2 regions of the Janthinobacterium sp. CG_23.3 genome follow, and region 2 is predicted to be linked to the other one. Evidence: riboswitches for the same ligand, from Rfam matches in the RefSeq annotation. Region 2 holds a riboswitch; the other holds the start of a gene.

Region 1 (15,234 bases), on a different contig from region 2:
CATATTCCAGCTCGCAGGACTGTTTCCCTTCGGCCAGCCATGTGCTCGCGCACGCGCGCTGGTATGCCATTGGCTGGCGACTTCCCGCCCCCGCCGCGGCAACGCCTCAATCGTCGTCGTTCGGGTCCATCTCCGGGAACATCACCTCGGTGAAACCGAACTGGGTGAAGTCGACGATGCGCATCGGGTACAGGATGCCGTGCAGGTGGTCGACCTCGTGCTGCACCACGCGGGCGTGGAAGCCGTCGACGTCGCGGCTGATCGGGTTGCCGAACTGGTCGACGCCCTCGTAACGCAAATCGGCCCAGCGCGGCACGCTGCCGCGCAAGCCCGGCACCGACAGGCAGCCTTCGAAGCCGGCTTCCTTGCGGTCCGACAGCGGCGTCAGCAGCGGGTTGATCAGCACCGTTTCCGGCACCTGCGGCGCGTCCGGGTAGCGGGTGTTTTGTTTGAAGCCGTAGATCACCACTTGCAGGTTGACGCCGATCTGCGGCGCCGCCAGGCCGGCGCCGTTAGCAGCGTACATGGTGTCGAACAGGTCGACGATCAGCGCGTCCAGTTCGGCGGTGCCGAATTCGCTCACCGGCTCGGCCATCCGCAACAAGCGCGGATCGCCCATCTTCAAAATTTCACGTACCGTCATGCCGTCCCCAATTCAATGTGTACCTGGCGCAGGAATTCGCGATAGGCCGCGCCCGTCTCCGGGTGCTTCAAGCCGATTGCCGTCATGGTCTTCAAATAGCCCAGTTTCGAGCCGCAGTCGTAGCGCTGGCCGGCGTAGCGGTAGGCCAGCACGCGCTCGGCCTGCATCAGCGCGGCGATGCCGTCGGTCAACTGGATCTCGCCGCCGGCGCCGCTGCCGAGGTGCTCCAGGTAATTGAAGATGCGGTTCGACAGCACGTAGCGGCCGACCACGGCCAAGGTCGACGGCGCCAGCCCGGGGGCCGGCTTTTCAACGATGCCGGAGACCAGCTCCAGCCCCGGCTGGTAGGCGCTGGCGCTGACAATGCCGTATTGCCCGGTCTGCGCGCGCGGCACGTCCTGCACCGCCAGCACGCTGCACTGCTCGCGCAGATACACCTCGGTCATCTGCGCCAACACCGGCCGCACGCCATCGCCGGCGTCCATGAAGTCGTCGGCCAGCATGACGGCGAACGGTTCCTCGCCGACCACCGGCCGCGCGCACAGCACCGCGTGGCCCAGGCCCAGCGGGGCCGACTGGCGGATGTAGATGCAACTGATGTGTTTCGGGATGACGTTCTGTACGATTTCCAGCAACTGCTTCTTGCCGGCCGCCTCCAGCTCCGTTTCGAGCTCGTAGGCCTTGTCGAAATGGTCTTCGATGGCGCGCTTGTTGCGCCCGGTGATGAAGATCATTTCGGTGATGCCGGCGGCGACCGCCTCCTCGACGGCGTACTGGATCAGCGGCTTGTCGACGATGGGCAGCATTTCTTTCGGCTGCGCCTTGGTCGCCGGCAAAAACCGGCTGCCCAGGCCCGCGACGGGAAATACCGCTTTTTTAATTTTTACCATGTTCTATTCTTCTTGTGTTGGGATTGAAACGGCGACCAGCAGCTCCAGCAGCGCGACCTCGTCGAGTATCGTCACGCCCAGCTCCTGCGCCTTGAGCAGTTTGCTGCCGGCGTCGGCGCCGGCCACGACGTAGGCGGTTTTCTTCGACACCGAGCCGGACACCTTGCCGCCGGCCGCCTCGATCAGCGCGGCGGCCTGGTCGCGGCCCAGGGTCGGCAGCGTGCCGGTCAGCACGAAGGTCTTGCCGCTCAAGCCGCCTTCGACCTCGACCACTTCGGGCACCAGCGCCAGCAGCTCCTCGCGCAGCGCGTGCAGGCGCCGCAGCGAGGCGCGGTTGGCGGCGTCGCCCAGCCACGCGGCCAGCGCCTCGGCCACCGCCGCCGGCAGGCCGGCGTGGTAGGACGCGCCCTGCCCGGCCAGTTGCGCCAGCGTGACGCCGCGCTCGACCAGTTGCTTGCTGCGCGGTTCGGTCAGCTTGGGGATGCCGAGCGCGGCCAACAGCTTGACCTGCTCCAGTTGGCCGCGCAGTTTCGGGCTCGGCGCGTGCTCGTCGCGCGGCGCCACGCCGGCCGCCAACAAGGCGTCCAGCGCCTGCTGGTTCTTTTCTTCGGCGAAGAAGTCGGCGATCGAGTCGGCCACCGTGCCGCCAATGTCGGGCAGCACGCGCAGCAACGCCGCCGGCGCGCGCCGCACCCGGTCAAGCGTGCCGAGCCACTCGGCCAGGGTTTTCGCGGTGGACTCGCCGACGTGGCGGATGCCCAGCGCGAACAGCAGGCGTTCGAGCGGCGGCGCCTTGCTGGCGGCGATGCCGGCGAGCAAGTTTTCGGCCCACTTGGTCGGCACCTTGGCCGCCGCGGCGGCCGGCGCGGCGCTGTGCGGCGCCGCTTGCTCGGCGCAGGCGCCAAGCTCGTCGGCGTCGGCGCGCACCTTCATTTCCAGCAAATTGTCCAGGCTCAGCTTGTACAGGTCGGCGACGCCGTGCACGTAGCCCAGTTCCACCAGCGTGTCGCAGTAGCGCTCGCCCAGGCCCTCGATGTCCATGGTGCGGCGGCCGGCGAAGTGGCGGATCGCCTCCTTGCGCTGGGCCGAGCAGAACAGGCCGCCGGAGCAGCGCGCGATGACCTCGCCCTCCTCGCGCACCACGTGCGAGCCGCACACCGGGCAATGGCCCGGCATGGCGAACTGCGCCGGCTCCGGCGCCGGGCGCTTCTCCAGCACCACCGCCAGCACCTCGGGAATGACGTCGCCGGCGCGGCGCACGATGACGGTGTCGCCGACGCGCACGTCCTTGCGCCGCGCCTCCGACTCGTTGTGCAGGGTGGCGTTGGTGACGGTGACGCCGCCCACCGACACCGGCGCCAGCCGCGCCACCGGCGTCAGCGCGCCGGTGCGCCCGACCTGGATCTCGATGTCGAGCACCAGCGTCAGCGCCTCTTCGGCGGGGAATTTGTGCGCCAGCGCGAAGCGCGGCGCGCGCGACACGAAGCCCAGCTGCCGCTGGTCTTCCAGCAGGTTGACCTTGTAGACGACGCCGTCGATGTCATACGGCAGCGTCGGCCGGCTCAGGCCGATTTGCCTGAAATAGGCCAGCAGGCCGGCGGCGTCGGCCACCACCGCGCGCTCCGTCGACACCGGCACCCCCAGCTGCTGGTACCAGTCGAGCAAGGCCGAGTGCGAGCGCGGCATCGGCGCGCCTTCCAGCGCGCCGATGCCGTAGGCGTAAAAGCGCAGCGTGCGCTGCGCCGTGACGCGCGAATCGAGTTGGCGCAGGCTGCCGGCGGCGGCGTTGCGCGGGTTGGCGAATTCCTTCAGGCCGGCGTCGCGCTGGCGCGCGTTCAGGCGGGCGAAGTCGGCCTTGAACATCATCACCTCGCCGCGCACGTCGAGCAGCGTCGGCGCGTTGGCGCCGTGCAGGCGCAGCGGAATGCCGGCGATGGTGCGGATGTTGGCGGTGACGTCCTCGCCGGTGGCGCCGTCGCCGCGGGTGGCGGCCTGCACGAACAGGCCGTGCTCGTAGCGCAGGTTGATGGCCAGGCCGTCGAACTTGACCTCGGCGGCGTATTCGACGTGGACCGCGTCGAGGCCCTCGCGCACGCGGCGGTCGAAATTATCGACGTCCTCGTCGCAAAAGCCGTTGTTGAGCGAGAGCATCGGCAGCGTGTGCGTGACCTGGTCGAATTGCGGCAGCGGCGCCGCGCCGACGCGCAAGCTCGGCGAGTCGGGCGCCACCAGCGCCGGGTTGGCCGCCTCCAGCGCCTGCAGTTCGAGGAACAGCCGGTCGTACTCGGCGTCCGGGATGGTCGGCGCGTCCAGCACGTGGTAGGCGTGCAGGTGGCGGTTCAGTTCAACGGTCAGCTCGGCGATGCGCGCCGGCTCGGTGGTATCGGTCATCTGCTACGGAACTCAGCTAAATAAACGCAGTGCGCGGGTCGAACCGGCCGGAATGTCGGCCGCTTCCATCTCTTGGTAAAACTCCAGCACCTGGCCGGCAATTTCCGCCAGGGCCGCGTCCGACAGGGCCTGGTTGCTGTCATCGACGATGGTGGCGTCGAGCCGGCCCACCAGCGAGCGGGCGCAGGCGACCATCGCGCCGAAGCCGTCGCGCGCCGGCGCCACGCACGGCACGTCCAGCAGCAAGGTCAGGCGGGCCGTGGTTTCCTCGGCCAGCGTGACGTTGGTCGACAGCGAGAACAGGAAGGCGCCGTCGCCGTCGGGCATCACGTAGCGGCCGTCCGGGCGCAGGTCGAAGCCCTGCTTTTCCAGCGCGCCGATGAGCGTGCTGATGGCCCACGGCGCGCCGTTGGTGTGCAGGTTCACGCCCAGCTGGGCGTCGTGGCCGGCGACGAAACGGTGCAGCGTGCGCGCCTCGGCCATGACCTCGATCATGTCCGGGATCGCCGGCTCGGCGCCGATGTCGTCGGCCACGCCGCGCAGGCGCGTCACCAGTTCCGAATACTCCAGTTCGTTCAGCGCCGTGGTGCGGCTGGCCATCTGCACGCCGCCCTGCAACTGGGTATAGACACCGCCGTGGGTGATCGGTTCCCAGTCGCCGTTGACGTGCAGGCCGATGTAGTGCACCGGCTTGTTGCCGACCAGGCGCAGCGTTTGCAGCACCGGCAGGATCTTGTCGCCGCGCACAGGCGCCTCCAGCGCCAGCGGCAGCAGGCAGTCGATCAGCGGGTCGACCAGGCTGGTGGCCAGCTCGGCCGCCGGGCTGGCCATGTCGGCGCTGCGCGCCGGCGCGTCGAGCGGATCGGCGCACGGCTGCGCCGCCGCGCCGGCGCCGGCGCCGGCCGACGCGCCGTCGCCGGCCTCGAAGCTCGGCTCGTGCCGCGCCGCGGCCGGCGCCGCCGGCGCGCTGGCGCCGGCGCCGGAGCGCATCAGCACGTCGTCGTGGTCGTTGGAAAACGCCCGTTCGACGCTTTTCTTGGCCTTGTGCTCCTGCCATTTGTTGTAGGAGAAAACGCCGGCGATGAATACGCCGCCGGCCCCGAACAGTGTCATTTGTAAGTCTGTCATGCTGCTTGCGCCTCGGATGCGAAGTTTGCGGCGGATTCCATATCCACCGCCACGATGCGCGACACGCCTTGTTCCTGCATCGTCACACCGATCAATTGATGGGCCATTTCCATCGCAATTTTATTATGCGAGATGAAAAGGAATTGGGTCTGGTCGGACATCCGTTTGACCATTCTACAAAAACGTTCCGTGTTGGCGTCGTCCAGCGGCGCGTCGACCTCGTCGAGCAGGCAGAACGGCGCCGGGTTCAGGCGGAACATCGAAAACACCAGCGCCGTCGCCGTCAGCGCCTTTTCGCCGCCGGAAAGCAGGTGGATGGTGGCGTTCTTCTTGCCCGGCGGCTGGGCCATGACTTGCACGCCGGAATCGAGGATTTCGTCGCCGGTCATCGTCAGCCTGGCCTGGCCGCCACCGAACAGGATAGGGAACAGCTCGGAAAAGTGGAAATTGACCTTGTCGAAGGTGTCCTGCAACAACTCGCGGGTTTCCTTGTCGATGCGGGCGATCGCGTCCTCGAGCGTGTCGATGGCCTCGACCAGGTCGGCGTTCTGGGCGTCGAGGAAGTTCTTCCGCTCCGACGCCTGCGCCAGCTCGTCGAGCGCGGCCAGGTTGACCGCGCCCAGCAAGGCGATGGCGTTGCCCAGGCGCGTCACTTCGCCCTGTAGATAGGACGGGCGCATGTCCGGGTGCAGCTTGCCGCTCAAAGCCGCCTCGTCGGCGCCGCATTCCAGCAACTGCTGGGCGAACTGCTCCTGGTTCAGGCGCGCGGCCTGCTCCTTGAGCTGCATTTCCATGATCTTGTCGCGCTGCGGCTGCAGGCTGCGCTCGGACTGGGTGCGGGCGTCCTCGGACAGGCGCAGCTGCTGGGTGATCTGGTCGAGTTCGTGGCGGGCGTCGGCCAGCGCGCGCTCCTGCGTGGTGCGGCGCTCCAGCAAGTCCTGCAAGCCGTCGGCGGCGGCGCCGGACTCCAGGTTGGCCAGCTCGCGCTGGCCTGCCTGCAGGCTGACCGTCACCTGGGCCGCCTGGGTGGTGGCGGTGGCGATGCCGCGGCGCAGCTCCTCGATCTTGGCGCGCTGCGACTTCTCGGCGAACTCGGCCTCCTGCGCCGCCCTTTCCATTTCGCGCAAGCGCTCGCGCGCGTCCGTCAGGCGCTGCTCCTGGTTCAAAAAGTCGGTGTGGCCGTCCTCGTGCGCCTGCTGCAGGTCGCCGAGGTCGCAGTCGAGCTGCTCGAACTTTTCCTCCGACTCCATCTTCACCTGCATCTGCTCGGCCTCCTGCGCGCCGATCTCGGCCAGGTCGGCCTGGATCTGCCCGCTGCGCTGGTTGAAGCGCGCCTCGACCTCGGAGAGCTTGACGACGTCGAGCTGCAAGGTGTGCACCGACTGCGTCAGCGACTGCACCCGCTGGCGCAGCTCGGCCAGCTGGCGCGTCAGGTTGGCGACGCCGGCGTCGGCCCGCACCAAGCGGGCGCGCGCCTCGTCGGCCAGCAACTGCTGGGCGCGCAACTGCTTGTCGAGGTTGTCGATTTCCTGCTGGCGCCCGAGCATGCCCTCCTGCTCCGAATCGGCGGCGTAGAAGCGCACGCTCGACTGGCCGATCACATGGCCCTGGCGCGTGACGAAATAGCCGCCGGCCGGCAATGTGGCGCGCTCGCGCAGCGCCTCGGCGGCGTCGTCGCTGGCGAAGGCGTTGTGCAACCAGTCCTGCAGCAGGCCGCGCAGGCCGGGGTCGTTGAGCTTCAGCACATTCAGCAGCGGCTTCAGGCCGGCCAGCTCCGGCGCCGGCGCGGCCGGCGCCGGCGCGAACAACGCCAGCTTGGCCGGCGGCGCGTCGCCGAAGAAGGCCTTGGCCCAGTCGATGTTCGACACTTGCAGCGCGCCGGTGCGCTCGCGCAGCACCGACTCGATCGCGCTTTCCCAGCCCTGCTCGATCTGCAGCTTTTGCCACAGCCGCGGCAAGGCGTCGAGTTCGTGGCGCTTCAGCCAAGGCTGCACCTTGCCCTGGGTTTGCACCCGCTCCTGCAACTGGCGCAGCGCGTTCAGGCGCGCCTCCAGCTGGGCGTTGGCGGCCGTTTCGGCGTTGACCTGGGTTTGCGCCTGCTGGCGCTCGCGCTCCAGCTTCGGCTGCTGCTCGAGCGCCTCCTCCAGGTAAAAGCCCTGCTCCTCCAGCGCCTGCTGCTTTTCCTCCAGCTGCATCTTCATGTTCGCCAGATGGCTGCCGTCGGGCAGGTTCAAACCGTTCTTTTCCTGCTGCAGCCGCTCGCGCCGCGACAGCAGGCCGGCCAGGATGTTGGCGGCGTTGCGCTGGTGCGCCGACTCCAGCTCCAACTGCTGCTGCGCCTGCATGATCTTGGCGCGCGACTCGGTGCTTTTGCGCTGCGCCTCGCGCCAGGCCAGGTCGAGCGCCGGCAACTGCTCGTTCTTTTGCTCGGCCGCCATCTGCGACTGCTCGACGCGCGCGGCCAGCTCTTCGAGGCGGAAATCGGCTTCCTCGATCTGCTCCTGCTGCTCCTGGGCCTGGGCTTGCCATTGGTCGCGCTGCGCCGTCAAGGTCGCCAGCTGCGCCTGCAGGCGCGCGCGCGACTCGATGACGAACTTGATCTGCGCCTCCAGGCTGCCGATCTCGGCGTTGGTCTGGTACAGGTGGCCCTGGGCCGTGTGCAAGCGGTCGCCGATGGCGAAATGGGCCTGCCGCATCTGCTCCAGCGTCAGCTCGACGTGGCGCAGCTTGGCGGTCTGCTCCTCCAGGTCGGTCTGGGCCTGCTCGACCTCGCGGAAAAAACGCGTCTGCTCCTGTTGCGCCTCGTTCTTGCGCAGCAGCCAGAGCAGTTTTTGCTTCTCTTCCTGGTCGCCTTGCAGCATGTGGAATTTGTTAGCGACGACGGCCTGCGCCTCGAGCTTTTCCAGGTTGGCGTTGAGCTCGCGCAAGATATCGTCGACGCGCAGCAGGTTCTCGCGCGTGTCGTGCAAGCGGTTTTCGGTCTCGCGGCGGCGCTCCTTGTACTTCGAGACGCCGGCGGCCTCCTCGAGGAACACGCGCAACTCCTCCGGGCGCGACTCGATAATGCGCGAAATCATGCCCTGGCCGATGATGGCGTAGGCGCGCGGCCCGAGCCCGGTGCCCAGGAAGATGTCCTGGATGTCGCGCCGGCGCACCGGCTGGCCGTTGATGTAGTAGGTCGAGGTGCCGTCGCGCGTCAGCGTGCGCTTGACGGCGATTTCGGCGTACTGGCCCCACTGGCCGGAAGCCTTGCCGTCGTTGTTGTCGAATACCAGTTCGACCGAGGCGCGCCCGGCCGGCTTGCGGTGCGTCGAGCCGTTGAAGATAACGTCCTGCATCGACTCGCCGCGCAACTCCGACGCCTTCGATTCGCCCAGCACCCAGCGCACGGCGTCGATGATGTTCGACTTGCCGCAACCATTGGGACCGACGACGCCGACCAGTTGCCCGGGCACCTGGAAATTGGTGGGATCGACAAAGGACTTGAATCCCGACAATTTAATGGAAGATAGACGCACGTTGTTTCAGATTCCTCGCCTCGACTGGCATTGTTTTCTCACGGGGCAAGGCGGCGCAAGCGCGTCGAGCCCGGCGCGTCGCGGCGACGGCCGCCGATTTGCTCCTGTGAAAAGTAGATCATCATACCATTTTGCGGCGCAAAACTGGCCACAACCGCGCGTGCGGCGCGCCGCGCCGGTCAGCGCAGCAAGGGGTGGCGTTGCGCCAGTTTCCAGTGGCTGCGTTCGAAAGGCCGCTCGTGGCCGGACAAGTGCAGCGCCAACCTGGTCATCCACTGCTCGGTCGGCAGCGGTTCCACGTTCGGCGTCCACAACAGGGCGCACATGCTCAGCGCCACCAACAACCGGCTTACTACCGGCTCGCGCGTGGCGCCGGCTTGGCGGATGAACAGGGCCGCGACCAGCAAGCCGAGCACGGTGCCGGTGATCGACTCGGACGCCGAATGGGCGTGCACCTGCACACGCGAAATCGACACCAGCACGGCCAGCAGCACGCCGACGGCGGCGCCGGCGTAACGCGGCACGGGCGCGGCGCCGCTGAGAATGACGAACAGGGCCACCGGCAGCACCGCGCCGGCGCGCATCGCGTGGCCGCTGAAACCGGCGAACTCAATCGCGCTGATGCCGATGCCCCAGCCGATAAACGCCACCTTGCTGGCCACTACCAGCGCCATGCCGGCGCCGAACAACAGGCACCATTGCAGCGCCAGGCGCCAGGAATTTCCGCCCGCCAACCATACGGCAATGGCGATGCCGGCGGGCGCCATCACGGCCATGCTCCCTATTAGACTTAAACCATGCCACCAATTCATATTTCGATAACTTTTCGCTTATTGGAGGACTGCACTATGCCATGATACGACTGAGTGCGCTTGTACGAGGCGCGCGCCGTTCAAGCTGAGGCCCGGGCCAGCCCGCCGGCGCCAAGGCGGGAACGCGCGCCCCCAGGGTCGCTCCCCTTGTTTTTTTATCAAGCCAACGCGGTGACGCCGACGTCGTTGACGGCAACCCGCCCCAGCGCCTGCTGCAAGGCGCGCCCGACCATGCCGTCGACGCCGGCCAACTCCACCCGCCCCGCGCGGAACGCGCTGGCCAACGCCTCGCCCGACAGCGAGAACGCTTCGCGCCGGCTGTCGGCGGAAAAGATGTACAGCGTGCGCAGCGGGCTGATCCAGGCTAGTTTGACCTTGCGAGCGGCGCCGTCGGCCTGGGCGAACGTCATCCACATGCCGCGCTGGAGCGCCTCGACCGCCAGCACGGCGTCGTCCGCCGCCGGCACCTCCTCGGCGGCGCGCTCTTGCAACGCCAGGCGCCGCTGCGCATCCTGCTGCGCCACCTCCAGCGCGATTTCCACCTGGCGCTCGGGCGACAGCTCCAACGGCGCCCGCACGATCGAGGCGTGGCACTCGGCCAGCTCGGCGAAAAATTGCAGGCGCTCGGCATCCTGCCACTGAATGATGTCCAGCCACTTGTTGAGCGCCGACAACAACGCCGGCAGCTTGCCGATGAACTGGCGCCGCTCCTCCGTCAGTGGCTTCGGCTTGACGCTCCAGATCAGCTCGTCCATCGTGCGGGTGGCGTTGTTGACGGCGCCGGCGCGCTCCGCCTCGACGCTGTGGGCGATCGTCATGACCGCCACCCACTGGTTTTCCAGGAAGGCGACCACCACCGCCGCGACATCGCCGCCGCCCAGGCGCAGCGCCACCGCGCCCCTGGCCGCGGCGGCCGCCTGCGCCAGGCGTTCCCGCTTGAGCGCCGTGGCGATGGGCGCGGCGATGGCCGTCGCGGCGGCCTTCTCCTCGGCCTGGATCGACGCCTCCAGCTCCGTCACGGCCTGCGCGAACACCGAGACCTCGTGGTCGAATTCGCGCCCGACCCGGTCGACGCTGCGCTGCATGGCCTGGAACAGCGGATCGTCCGGCCCCTTGCGCTGCTCCCAGCCCATGCGTGAAAGCAAGTCGATCATGCGCCGCGCCGGATGGGCTTCCTGGAAAAAGAAATCCTTGTCGACCAGCGCCGCCTTGAGCACCGGAATTTGCAGGAAACGGATCAGGTCGCGGATTTCCTGCGAGATATTCTTGTCCTGGAACACGGTCTCGAAAATGGCCGACAGCAAATCGATGGTGCTTTCGTCGGCGCGGCTCAGGCTGCCCTGCGGGGCGCTTTCCTTGATCTTCGGCAGGTAGATGACGTTATGCGCACGCGCCGGCGCGGCGGCGCCGTCGGGCGCGGGCGCGCCCTGCAGCCGCGACAGGAAGGACAGCAAGGGCTGTTTCGCACCGATCTGGCTGAGCCGGTGCGCCAGTTGGTTGTCGACGGCGCCGTGGAAACCCTGCGCGGCGCCCTGCTGCCAGCCGACCGCCGGTGGACCGGCCGCGCCCGGAGGATTCGGCAAGTTCGGCAAGTGCGGCAGGGACAACTCGGGCGGCAGCGACAGGCCGACCGGCGTCGGCGCGCGGCCTGCGCCGGCCGGCGCGGCATTTTCCGTCTGGGCGAAGAACTGGCGCAACTGCTGCGCCAGCACGACCTGGCTGGGCGCCTTCGCTTGCTTCGGCGTGGCGTCGTGGCTGTCGGCGCGGCGCGGACGCAGCGCCGCGTCGGCGCCGGGCAGCACGCCCTTGCGCATCAACGCCAGGTTGAGCGCTTCGAACATCGGCCCCAAATCGAGAAACGGCCCCGGCTTGAGGAAGGGCAGCAACAGCTTGCTCGAGTCGGGTTCGGGTTCGAATTCGCACCAGGTTTCTTGCAGGGACATTAGAAAAACGCCGGGACGGAAGGGATTTTGACCGGGACGCAAAATCCCGCGATCGAGAAGGAAGGCCAAGCGCACGTTGAGCGTGGCTAGTTGCTCGGCGTACATCACGTCGAACGGCCGGCTCAACGCGGCAAACGCGACCTGCGTGTCCATCGCCTCGTACGGCACCAGCGTCATCGCCTGGGCGGGCCTGGTCGCGGCCTTCGGCGCCGGCGCCAGTTGCGCCAGTTCGCGCCGCAGCGCGCGCTCCAACCTGGTCGAGGCCAGGTGCAGGAAGCCATAGCTGTTGTTTTTGAGCAGCTTGCCGGCCTTGAAGCGCTGGTGCACCGACTTGGCGTCGCCGGCCTCGGCGCCGTCGAGCAAGGCGGCCGAGACGCGCCCCGCCAGCGCCAGCAACTGCGCATTGACATGTTGGCCGACGATGTCGATCAAGCTTTCCAACAACGCATGCCGCGGCGACACCACTTTCTTCGGCGCCGCGCCAGTTGTTGTCTGTGAAAGCATGATGTCCCGCTACGGAAAGGTGACGACGGGAACATTCCGCCGGTATACCACATTCTTGCATATTATTGCCATATGGCAATGGCCAAATGGAAACAAACAACTGTTCCGGCGCAAATTTTACACCGTAAAAACATTGCGCTTCGTCACGCGCGCACTTGGCGCTAGTCAACGATCGGCGGCGCCGCTTCGCTACCATGGCAATGCTGGCGCGAGCGCCCGACCGGCCCCGGCGGAAAAGTGTGAAAAAGCGCCTTGAATAATTCATTTAACACGATAAAGTGGTAGCCGCATCAGTGTTTGTCCTACATGCGGGCGGGAAGGTATCCGATACCGAACACATGATCAGGATCGCATCATTGCGTCACCGGAAACGCATGTGCCAGGGGAAGATTGTCTTTGCCTCCCTCCAGCGCTGATATCCGGAGAGTGACTTTTTCCATTACTTAAAGGAATCATGATGAACTCGAACCAAAAAGGTAGTCAGGGCAACAAACAATCCGGCTCGCAAGGTTCCGGCGGCAGCTCGTCCGGCTCGCGCTCGGGCAACCAGGGCGGCACCCACGAGCAGCATGTGGAGGCAGGTAAGCAAAGCCACAAAAACGATGCGAACAAACAGTCGGGGTCCGACACCGGCGGCAGCAAGCAGTCGGGCGGCGGCACGGGCGGCCAGCAGAACCAAACCAGCCGCTCAAGCAATAAAACCGGGCGTTAAGCCGGCGCCGACTCGCGCGGCGCGATTTCGCAAGACAAGGCAGGGCCTGCCAGCGCGACAACGCTGGCGGGCCCTTGTCGATTCATTCATCAAGAAAGCGGGAACGCCCGCCGCCGCGGGCTTCTTTCAGAAAATAGTAGGCGCGGCCGCCGCGGTTATATATTGGTCAGGCGCACGCCCTTGGGCGGCGAGAAGTTGGCCACGCCGTCGACCATGCCGACGGCCAGCGCCTCATGGGCCGTCAGGTGCAGGTCCGAATAAGCGTGCACCAGCCAGTGCTCCTGCGTCAGCGCGACGTGCTTTTTGAGGATTTGCTCGGTGCGCAGGTCGTCGGCGCGCAAGCCGTCGACAATGATTTTCAGCGCGTCCGGGCGCGCCCCCGGCGACGCCGTGGCGTGCGATTTGTGTACCATGAAGCGCGCCGTCTCGCTGGCGTAGCGGCGCCCGCCGGCCAGGAACAGCGTCACCGCGATCGAGGCGACCGCGCCGGCGTTGTAGGTGACGAAGGTGAGCGGCAACTGGCTCAGGAAGTTGTACAGGCAGATGCCGTCGCTGACATAGCCGCCGTTCGACTGGATCAGCACGTGGGCCGTGCTGATCTTGTCTTCGGTCATGTCGGCAACGGCGTCGAAGACGCGCCTGACCATGTCGCTGTTGACGTCCCCCGACAGCGTGAAATAGGCGTGTCCGTCCGTCTTTTCTTGTTCGTCGCTCATGGCATTCACTTTAAAAAGTGGGAATAATTGATTCTAGCAAAGAGGCGCGCGACTGGCCGAGGGCCGGCGTCAAGCGTGCGTGCCATCCAGCGGATTTTACCCGCCGCAAGCACGCCGTCAAGCAGCCACGACCGGCGCGGCGGGCCGCCGCCGGCGCGCCGAACAGATTGACAGAAAGGCCCCGCTGGCATATATTCTGCACTCTTGATCGGGAGAGGGCAACGCCGGTGTCGCAGACACCCGCGTTGCCGCCGAAGGGGCACTACCCAAAAACTCTCAGGCAAAAGGACCGATCAAGGGACCGTGGCGCGGCCATCCGCCGCGCCACGGCTCAACTCTGGAGAGCGGTCGCGGCGTCACGCCGGCGATCCACCGAAGGTGCGACGGGGCGACATTGCCCCGTAATCTCTCAGGTACCAAGGACAGAGGGGTCAGCGATCACATGCGGAAAATGGCTGCAAAGCGTTTCCTTGTCTGCTCCGTTAACCCCTTTACCAATGGCCCCGAGGATTTCATGACGCTACTTACGACCCCACTTAACAACGCCCACCGTATTGCCGGCGCCCGCATGGTCGATTTCGGCGGCTGGGACATGCCCGTCAACTACGGCTCGCAAATCGAAGAACACCACGCGGTGCGCAGCGACGTCGGCATGTTCGACGTCTCGCACATGTGCGTCGTCGACCTCGAGGGCGAGAACGTGCGCCCCTTCCTGCGCGGCCTGTTGGCCAACAACGTCGACAAGCTGCAGGTGGCCGGCAAGGCGCTGTACTCGTGCCTGCTGAACCCGCAGGGCTTCGTCATCGACGACCTGATCGTCTACTTCATGAACGAAGGCTGGTTCCGCCTGGTCGTCAACGCCGGCACCGCCACCAAGGACATCGCCTGGATCAAGGCGCAGAACGCGGCCAGCAACAGCGGCGTCAGCGTCACCGAGCGGCGCGACGGCGCCGAGCCGATGGCGCTGGTCGCGGTACAAGGTCCGAACGCCCGCGCCAAGGTCTGGCAGGTGCTGCCGGAAACCCTGGCCGCCTCGGAGGGCCTGAAGCCGTTCAACGCCGTCATCGTCAAGGGCAGCGCCTTCGGCGAGGTGATGGTGGCGCGCACCGGCTACACCGGCGAGGACGGCTTTGAAATCGGCGTGCCGGCCAGCCAGGTCGAGGCGCTGTGGAACGCCCTGGCGGCGGCCGGCGTGAAACCGGCCGGCCTGGGCGCGCGCGACACGCTGCGCCTGGAGGCGGGCATGAACCTGTACGGCCAGGACATGGACGAGACGGTCAACCCGCTCGACGCCGGCCTGGCCTGGACCATCGACCTGGTCAGCGAGCGCGACTTCATCGGCAAGGCGGCGCTGCTGGCGATGGGCCAGAACGCCCAGTTCGTCGGCCTGATCCTGCGCGAAAAAGGCGGCGTGCTGCGGGCCCACCAGAAAGTCATCGTCGGCGGCAGCGACAGCGTCGGCGAGATCACCAGCGGCACCTTCAGCCCGACCATGCAGCAGGCGATCGCGCTGGCGCGGGTGCCGAACGGCGTCGCGCTGGGCGACACCGTGCACGTCGAAATCCGCGACAAGAAGCTGGCCGCCACCGTGGTCAAGCTGCCGTTCGTGCGCAACGGTAAAATCCTGGTTGCCTGATCCATCGGCGCCACAGCAATCCATAAAACTATAAAATTTCACCGACACTTATTATCTGGAGCTATACATGAACATTCCCGCAGACCTGAAGTACACCGAATCCCACGAATGGGCGCGCCTGGAAGCTGACGGCACCGTCACCGTCGGCATCACCGAGTACGCCCAGGACGCGCTGGGCGACATCGTCTTCGTCGAACTGCCAACCGTGGGCAAAACCTACGGCGCCGGCGACGACGCCGCCGTGGTCGAATCGGTCAAGGCCGCCAGCGACATCTACGCCCCGCTGGCCGGCGAAGTGGTCGCCGTCAACGACGACGTCGCCAACGCGCCGGAATCGATCA
Region 2 (4,781 bases):
TCGGCGCGGATGTCGCGGTTGTAGCCGTTGAACTCGGCCGTGCCGGCGACGCGGAAACGGTCGGCGCCGAAGCGGCTGCAGACCAGTTTGGTGGCGTCGTCGAGCAGGCTCACCGTCGGCGCCGCCGCCTGGCTTTGCGCGTCGTTCAGGTTGACGGTGATCGAGTAGCCCTTGACCGGGTAGATGTTGACGCGGTCGCCCAACGCCGCGCCCAGCGCGCGGCTGGCGCTGCCGGCGCAGATGACGACGCCGTCGAAGCGCGACGTGCTGGTCTCGTCGCCGCTGCCGACGGTAATGCTGGCGCCGCCGGCGTCGGCGCTGATCGCCTGCACGTCCTGGCCGTAGCGGCAATCAACGCCCAGGCGCGCGATCGCGGCGGCCAGGCCGCTGGTGAATTTATGGATGTCGCCGGTGGCGTCGCTCTCGGTGAAGTGGCCGCCGTAGTATTTTCCGGCCAGCGTGGGTTCGATCGCCCGCATTTCCGCCGGCGTCACCGCGCGCCGTTCCAGCCCGCCCTGCGCCAGCAGCGTCGACACCGAGGCGGCGTGGTCGAAGCCGGCCTTGTCGCGGTAGATGTGCAGGATGCCTTTTTGCTTGAGGTCGAAGTCGATGCCCTCCTCCTCGGCCCAGGCGTACAGGTGCTGGCGCGCGGCGATCGCCAGGCGCACGGTCTCGACGGTGTTCTTGTTGTAATGCGGGATGGCGGCGATGAACTCGGCGAACCAGGTCAGCTTGTGCCAGCTCGGCTTCGGGTTGACCAGCAGCGGCGCGTCGCTCTTGAGCATCCACTTGATGCCCTTGAGCATGGTCGACCAGTGGTTCCACACCTCCGAGTTCGAGGCCGACAACTGGCCGCCGTTGGCGAACGAGGTGTCCATCGCGGCGTAACGGTGTTTTTCGATCAGGGTGACGGCAAAGCCGCGTTTGGCCAGCGCGTAGGCGGTGGTGACGCCGGTGATTCCGCCGCCGATAACTGCAATAGTTTTCATACTCGTCAAGCTCCAACACGTCGGGGTTCAATCCGCGCACACACGCGCAGCGGACACCCCCTCTGTTCTGGACCTGAGAGATTCACGTATGGCCGCTTGGGGCGGGCATCGCTTGCTCCTTCGGTGCACCGGACGACGAAAGCTCCGGCAGCTCTTCAGAGTTCAACTGCAATATCGGTCCGTTTGCCTGAGAGTTTCCGGGGCGGTTGCTCCTTCGGCGCTGTCCTGCGGGTAACCGCCGTACAGGCTCTCCCGATATCACGTATGGCGCAAAGCCAATTCAAATCGTTGCCGCCGCTTGCGCGAACGAGCGTTGCTAGCTTACAGCAAGGACGGTGGCAATTTCAAACTTTTTCTGACGAATAGTTGTTTTCGACGGCGGCCGCCGACCGCCGTTGGGCGAAACGGCGCCGTTTCACGCCGCGCGCCGGGTATTTAATGGCCGTTGGCGCCCTGGTAAATCAGCTGCACGCCGGTGACCAGCAGGCCGATTTGCGCGATCCGGAAAAACCACACGGTGCTGACGCGTTCCTGCAGCCAGACGCCCAGCGCGACGCCAAGCGGCACCAGCGGCGCCAGCGTCAGGCTGGCCAGCAGGTTGGCGCCGCTGAACTGGCCCAGCCACGCGTACGGCACTAGCTTGACGGCGTTGGTGATCAAAAAAAACACGTTGATGGTGGCCAGGAAGGTGACCTTGTCCAGGCGCCGCGGCAGCAGGTACATCAGCACCGGCGGGCCGCCGGCGTGGGCGACGAAGCTGGTGAAGCCGGACACCGCCGCCATGCAGGCGCCGGCCACCTTCGACGGCGGCGAGCGCTGCTCCTGCGCCTTGGCGTCGCGCCAGCGGCTGGCCACGAACAGCACGGAGATCGCGCCGATCAACAGGCGGATCGTCGATTCGTTGAACAGGCCGAAGGTCAGCGCGCCCAGCGCCACGCCGACCAGGGCGCCGGGAATCAGCGCGCGCACGATGCGCGCGTCCCATTTGCCGAAGTAGACGCGCAGGCCGACCAGGTCGGTCAGGCACAGCAGCGGCAAGACGATACTGGCGGCCTGCCGCGGCGACAGCGCGATCGCCATCAGCGGCACGGCGGCGCCGCCCAGCGCGCCGCCGAAGCCGCCCTTCGAAACGCCGATCAAGAGGACGGCGGGAATGGCGACGGCGTAGAAAATCGGATCGGTGATCATCGGTGAAGACGGGGCGTGGGCGTGGATCGGAGGCCCGCGGAAGGCGCGGCGCGTCAGCTGCGAATGAACAGCAGACAAGAATATAGCCGAACGCGCCGCGCCCCGCTGGCGGCGCCGATTTTCGTCGGTCGGGTTAGCCCGCCAGGGCGTAACCCGACTGGCGTCGGATTAGCCGTTCCACCCATCCGACCTACGAGACGCCATTAGCGTCGTCGAAGTCGATGAACATGGCCGACGACCAGACCTTGCTGTCGTCGCGCTGGCGGCCGAACAGGTACACCGGACGGTGGCCGAACGGGCCGTTCGCCGGCGCCACGTCGAGCGCGCCGGCCAGGCTGGTCGGCAGCGCCCGCTCGGTCAGGCGCTCCAGCGCCAGGAACAGCTCGGTGCCGCCCAGTTCCAGGCGCATGCCGCCGTCGCGCAGCAGCTGTTCGCCGCTGACCTCCCAGCAAAACGTCGGCGCGTGGACGAAGGGGTTGCGCTTGAGCGGGTCGCCGGTCTTGGCGTAGCTGTCGATAGTGCCCTCGACCTTGACGCTGCAGTGGCGCAGGTTGCTGACGTCGATCTCGACGCCGTCGGCGTCGCCGTAGGTCTCGCTGCGAAAGCCGATCTCGGTCGGCCCGGCGCGCCAGCACACCTCCTCGTCGTGCTCGAAGCCGTGCGACTGGAAGCGGTTGATGGTGCCGTTGCGGATCGTGATGCGGCCCTGCCACGCGGCCCAGCGGTAGCGGTCCGGTATGCGCGCGCCGCCCCAGCGCAGGCGGATCAGGCGTTCGGAAAACCCCAACTCCCGGTGCAGGTTGCGCTGCCAGATGCGCCCGCTGTGGTCGTAGGCGGCCAATTCCTCCCAGCCGGCCGCGCCGAGGAAGTCGTACTCCAGCGTGGCCGGCCCGCGCAGGCGGAATTCGTCGCCCTGGAGGTGGGCGCCGCAGCGCACCAGCAGCGCGCTGTGCTCGCCGGTGGTGGCCCAGGTGTGGCGCGCGCGCAGGGCGCGGCCGATGCTATGGCGGTCGAGCCGCTCGGCCAGCACCCCGGTCAGGCCGCCGTGCACGCCGAACACCTGGGTGCCGGGCGGGCCGCCGCCGGGCCGGCCGCGGTGCTCGTCGCCGCTGGCGGCGACGCCGATCTTGTAGCCGCGCTCGATCACGTCCTGGTACAACCAGCCGAAATGGCCCCAGCTCGAGGCGATTTCGACGAGCCGCTCCAGCTCCGGGTGGTGCCAGTCCGGGATGTAGCGTCGGCCGCCGACGTGCGGCATGATCAGGTGCCGCTCCGGCTCGTCGACGTAGGCGGCCCACAACTCCTCCACCGGCCAGCGGCCCAGTTCCGCCGCGTCGCCCTTCATGTCCTCGTTCCAGACGAAGGTGCGGTTATGCTCGCCGCGCCGGTTGTACGGGAAATCGGGCGCCTCGTCGCCGAGGAAGACCACGTTGTGGTCGCCGCCGGCGGTGGAACTGCCGCACCACTCCTGCACCGGATAGCAGACGAAGCGGCCCGGCTGGTTGAACTCTTCAACCGTGTCCACGCCCAATTGCCAGTTGGCGTCGGTGATCTGGAAATCGTTGGCGGTGTAGCCCAGCACGTCGATGCCGCCGATGTCGCGGGCGTAGGCGGCGTTGTAGGCCGGGCTGTTGGTGCCGACCGTGTCGCTGGCGTGCACGTGCAAATCGGCGTAGAACGAGCGCGGCGCCGGGAAGCGCGCGGCCACCTCCACCAGCGCCGTGGCGGGCCGCACGGCGCCGCCGCCGACGTACTCGGCGAGCACGCGCAGCTCGCCGGCGGCGGCCGGCAGGTCGTCGACGCCGACGCTGGCCCAGCCCTCCGTCGGCACGGCGTGGCGCGCCTGGTACACCTGCGCGGCGCCGGCGAAGGCGCGCACCAGCAGCGCGCCGCCGGCCCCCAGGCAGGCGTTGCCCCAACGGTCTTGCAGCGAAAAACGGAACGGCAGGCGCTCGCCGGGTCGGGCGAAACGCGGCCCGGCCACCAGCAGGCGCGCCGGCGCGCCGGGCGCGACGTCGATCACCACGTCGCCCGGCACCGGCGCGAAGCGCGACGTCCCCAGCGGATCGACGTAGCAGCGGAAGCGGAAGCGGTCCTCGACGAAGGTTTGCACCCGCGTGCCGGCGCCGCCGCCGCGGCGGTCGCCCAGGCGCACGATGATATGGTCGCCGGCGTTCAGGTAACCGTCGACGACGTCGACGATGACCGCCTTTTGGAACGGCCGCTCGTGGCCCTTCTGGTCGAAGCGCACGCTGAGCGACTGCACCGTGCCTGGGCTTTGGCCGGGCGCCAGCGGGCCAGCCTGGTATTCGGCGCTGACATAGTTGGCGGCGGCCGGATCGCTGGTCTGGAACAGCGCCCAATCGGAATAGAATTTAAAGGTCGCCTTGAACCAGCCGCCGTCGGCCAGCCCGGCGGCGCCGACTTCGTAGTCGAGCACGATCTCGTGCCAGCTGCCGGCCTCCAGCCGCGCCACGTCGCAACGCACGCTGCCAATAAACGGCAACGCCTTGTTGCGCTCGTACAAACCGACGGGCGCGAAATGCGGCCCGAGGCGCTCGCGCAAGGCCGCGTAGCGTTGCGCGGCCGAATCGTGCTCACTCA

What was found. Region 2 has a riboswitch for glycine ahead of ACFDR9_RS26815 (D-amino acid dehydrogenase). Riboswitches for the same ligand answer to the same signal wherever they lie in the genome.
Region 1: it holds a riboswitch for glycine, as region 2 does, so the genes downstream of both, gcvT (glycine cleavage system aminomethyltransferase GcvT) here and ACFDR9_RS26815 (D-amino acid dehydrogenase) in region 2, are expected to answer to the same signal.

The regions. Positions count from the first base shown of each region.
Region 1 is NZ_JBJXIB010000127.1:2,416-17,649, forward strand. It holds gene ACFDR9_RS22720 (hypothetical protein) at 1-70, opposite strand, end outside; gene def (peptide deformylase) at 107-643, opposite strand; gene galU (UTP--glucose-1-phosphate uridylyltransferase GalU) at 640-1,533, opposite strand; gene ligA (NAD-dependent DNA ligase LigA) at 1,537-3,924, opposite strand; gene ACFDR9_RS22740 (cell division protein ZipA C-terminal FtsZ-binding domain-containing protein) at 3,937-5,052, opposite strand; gene smc (chromosome segregation protein SMC) at 5,049-8,570, opposite strand; gene ACFDR9_RS22750 (membrane-associated phospholipid phosphatase) at 8,750-9,337, opposite strand; gene ACFDR9_RS22755 (DUF1631 family protein) at 9,541-11,766, opposite strand; gene ACFDR9_RS22760 (hypothetical protein) at 11,747-12,085, shown strand; gene ACFDR9_RS22765 (hypothetical protein) at 12,284-12,541, shown strand; gene ACFDR9_RS22770 (ATP-dependent Clp protease proteolytic subunit) at 12,697-13,257, opposite strand; glycine riboswitch at 13,457-13,559, shown strand; glycine riboswitch at 13,585-13,693, shown strand; gene gcvT (glycine cleavage system aminomethyltransferase GcvT) at 13,772-14,893, shown strand; gene gcvH (glycine cleavage system protein GcvH) at 14,961-15,234, shown strand, end outside.
Region 2 is NZ_JBJXIB010000208.1:348-5,128, forward strand. It holds gene ACFDR9_RS26815 (D-amino acid dehydrogenase) at 1-989, opposite strand, end outside; glycine riboswitch at 1,155-1,254, opposite strand; gene ACFDR9_RS26820 (sulfite exporter TauE/SafE family protein) at 1,425-2,255, opposite strand; gene ACFDR9_RS26825 (hypothetical protein) at 2,368-4,781, opposite strand, start outside.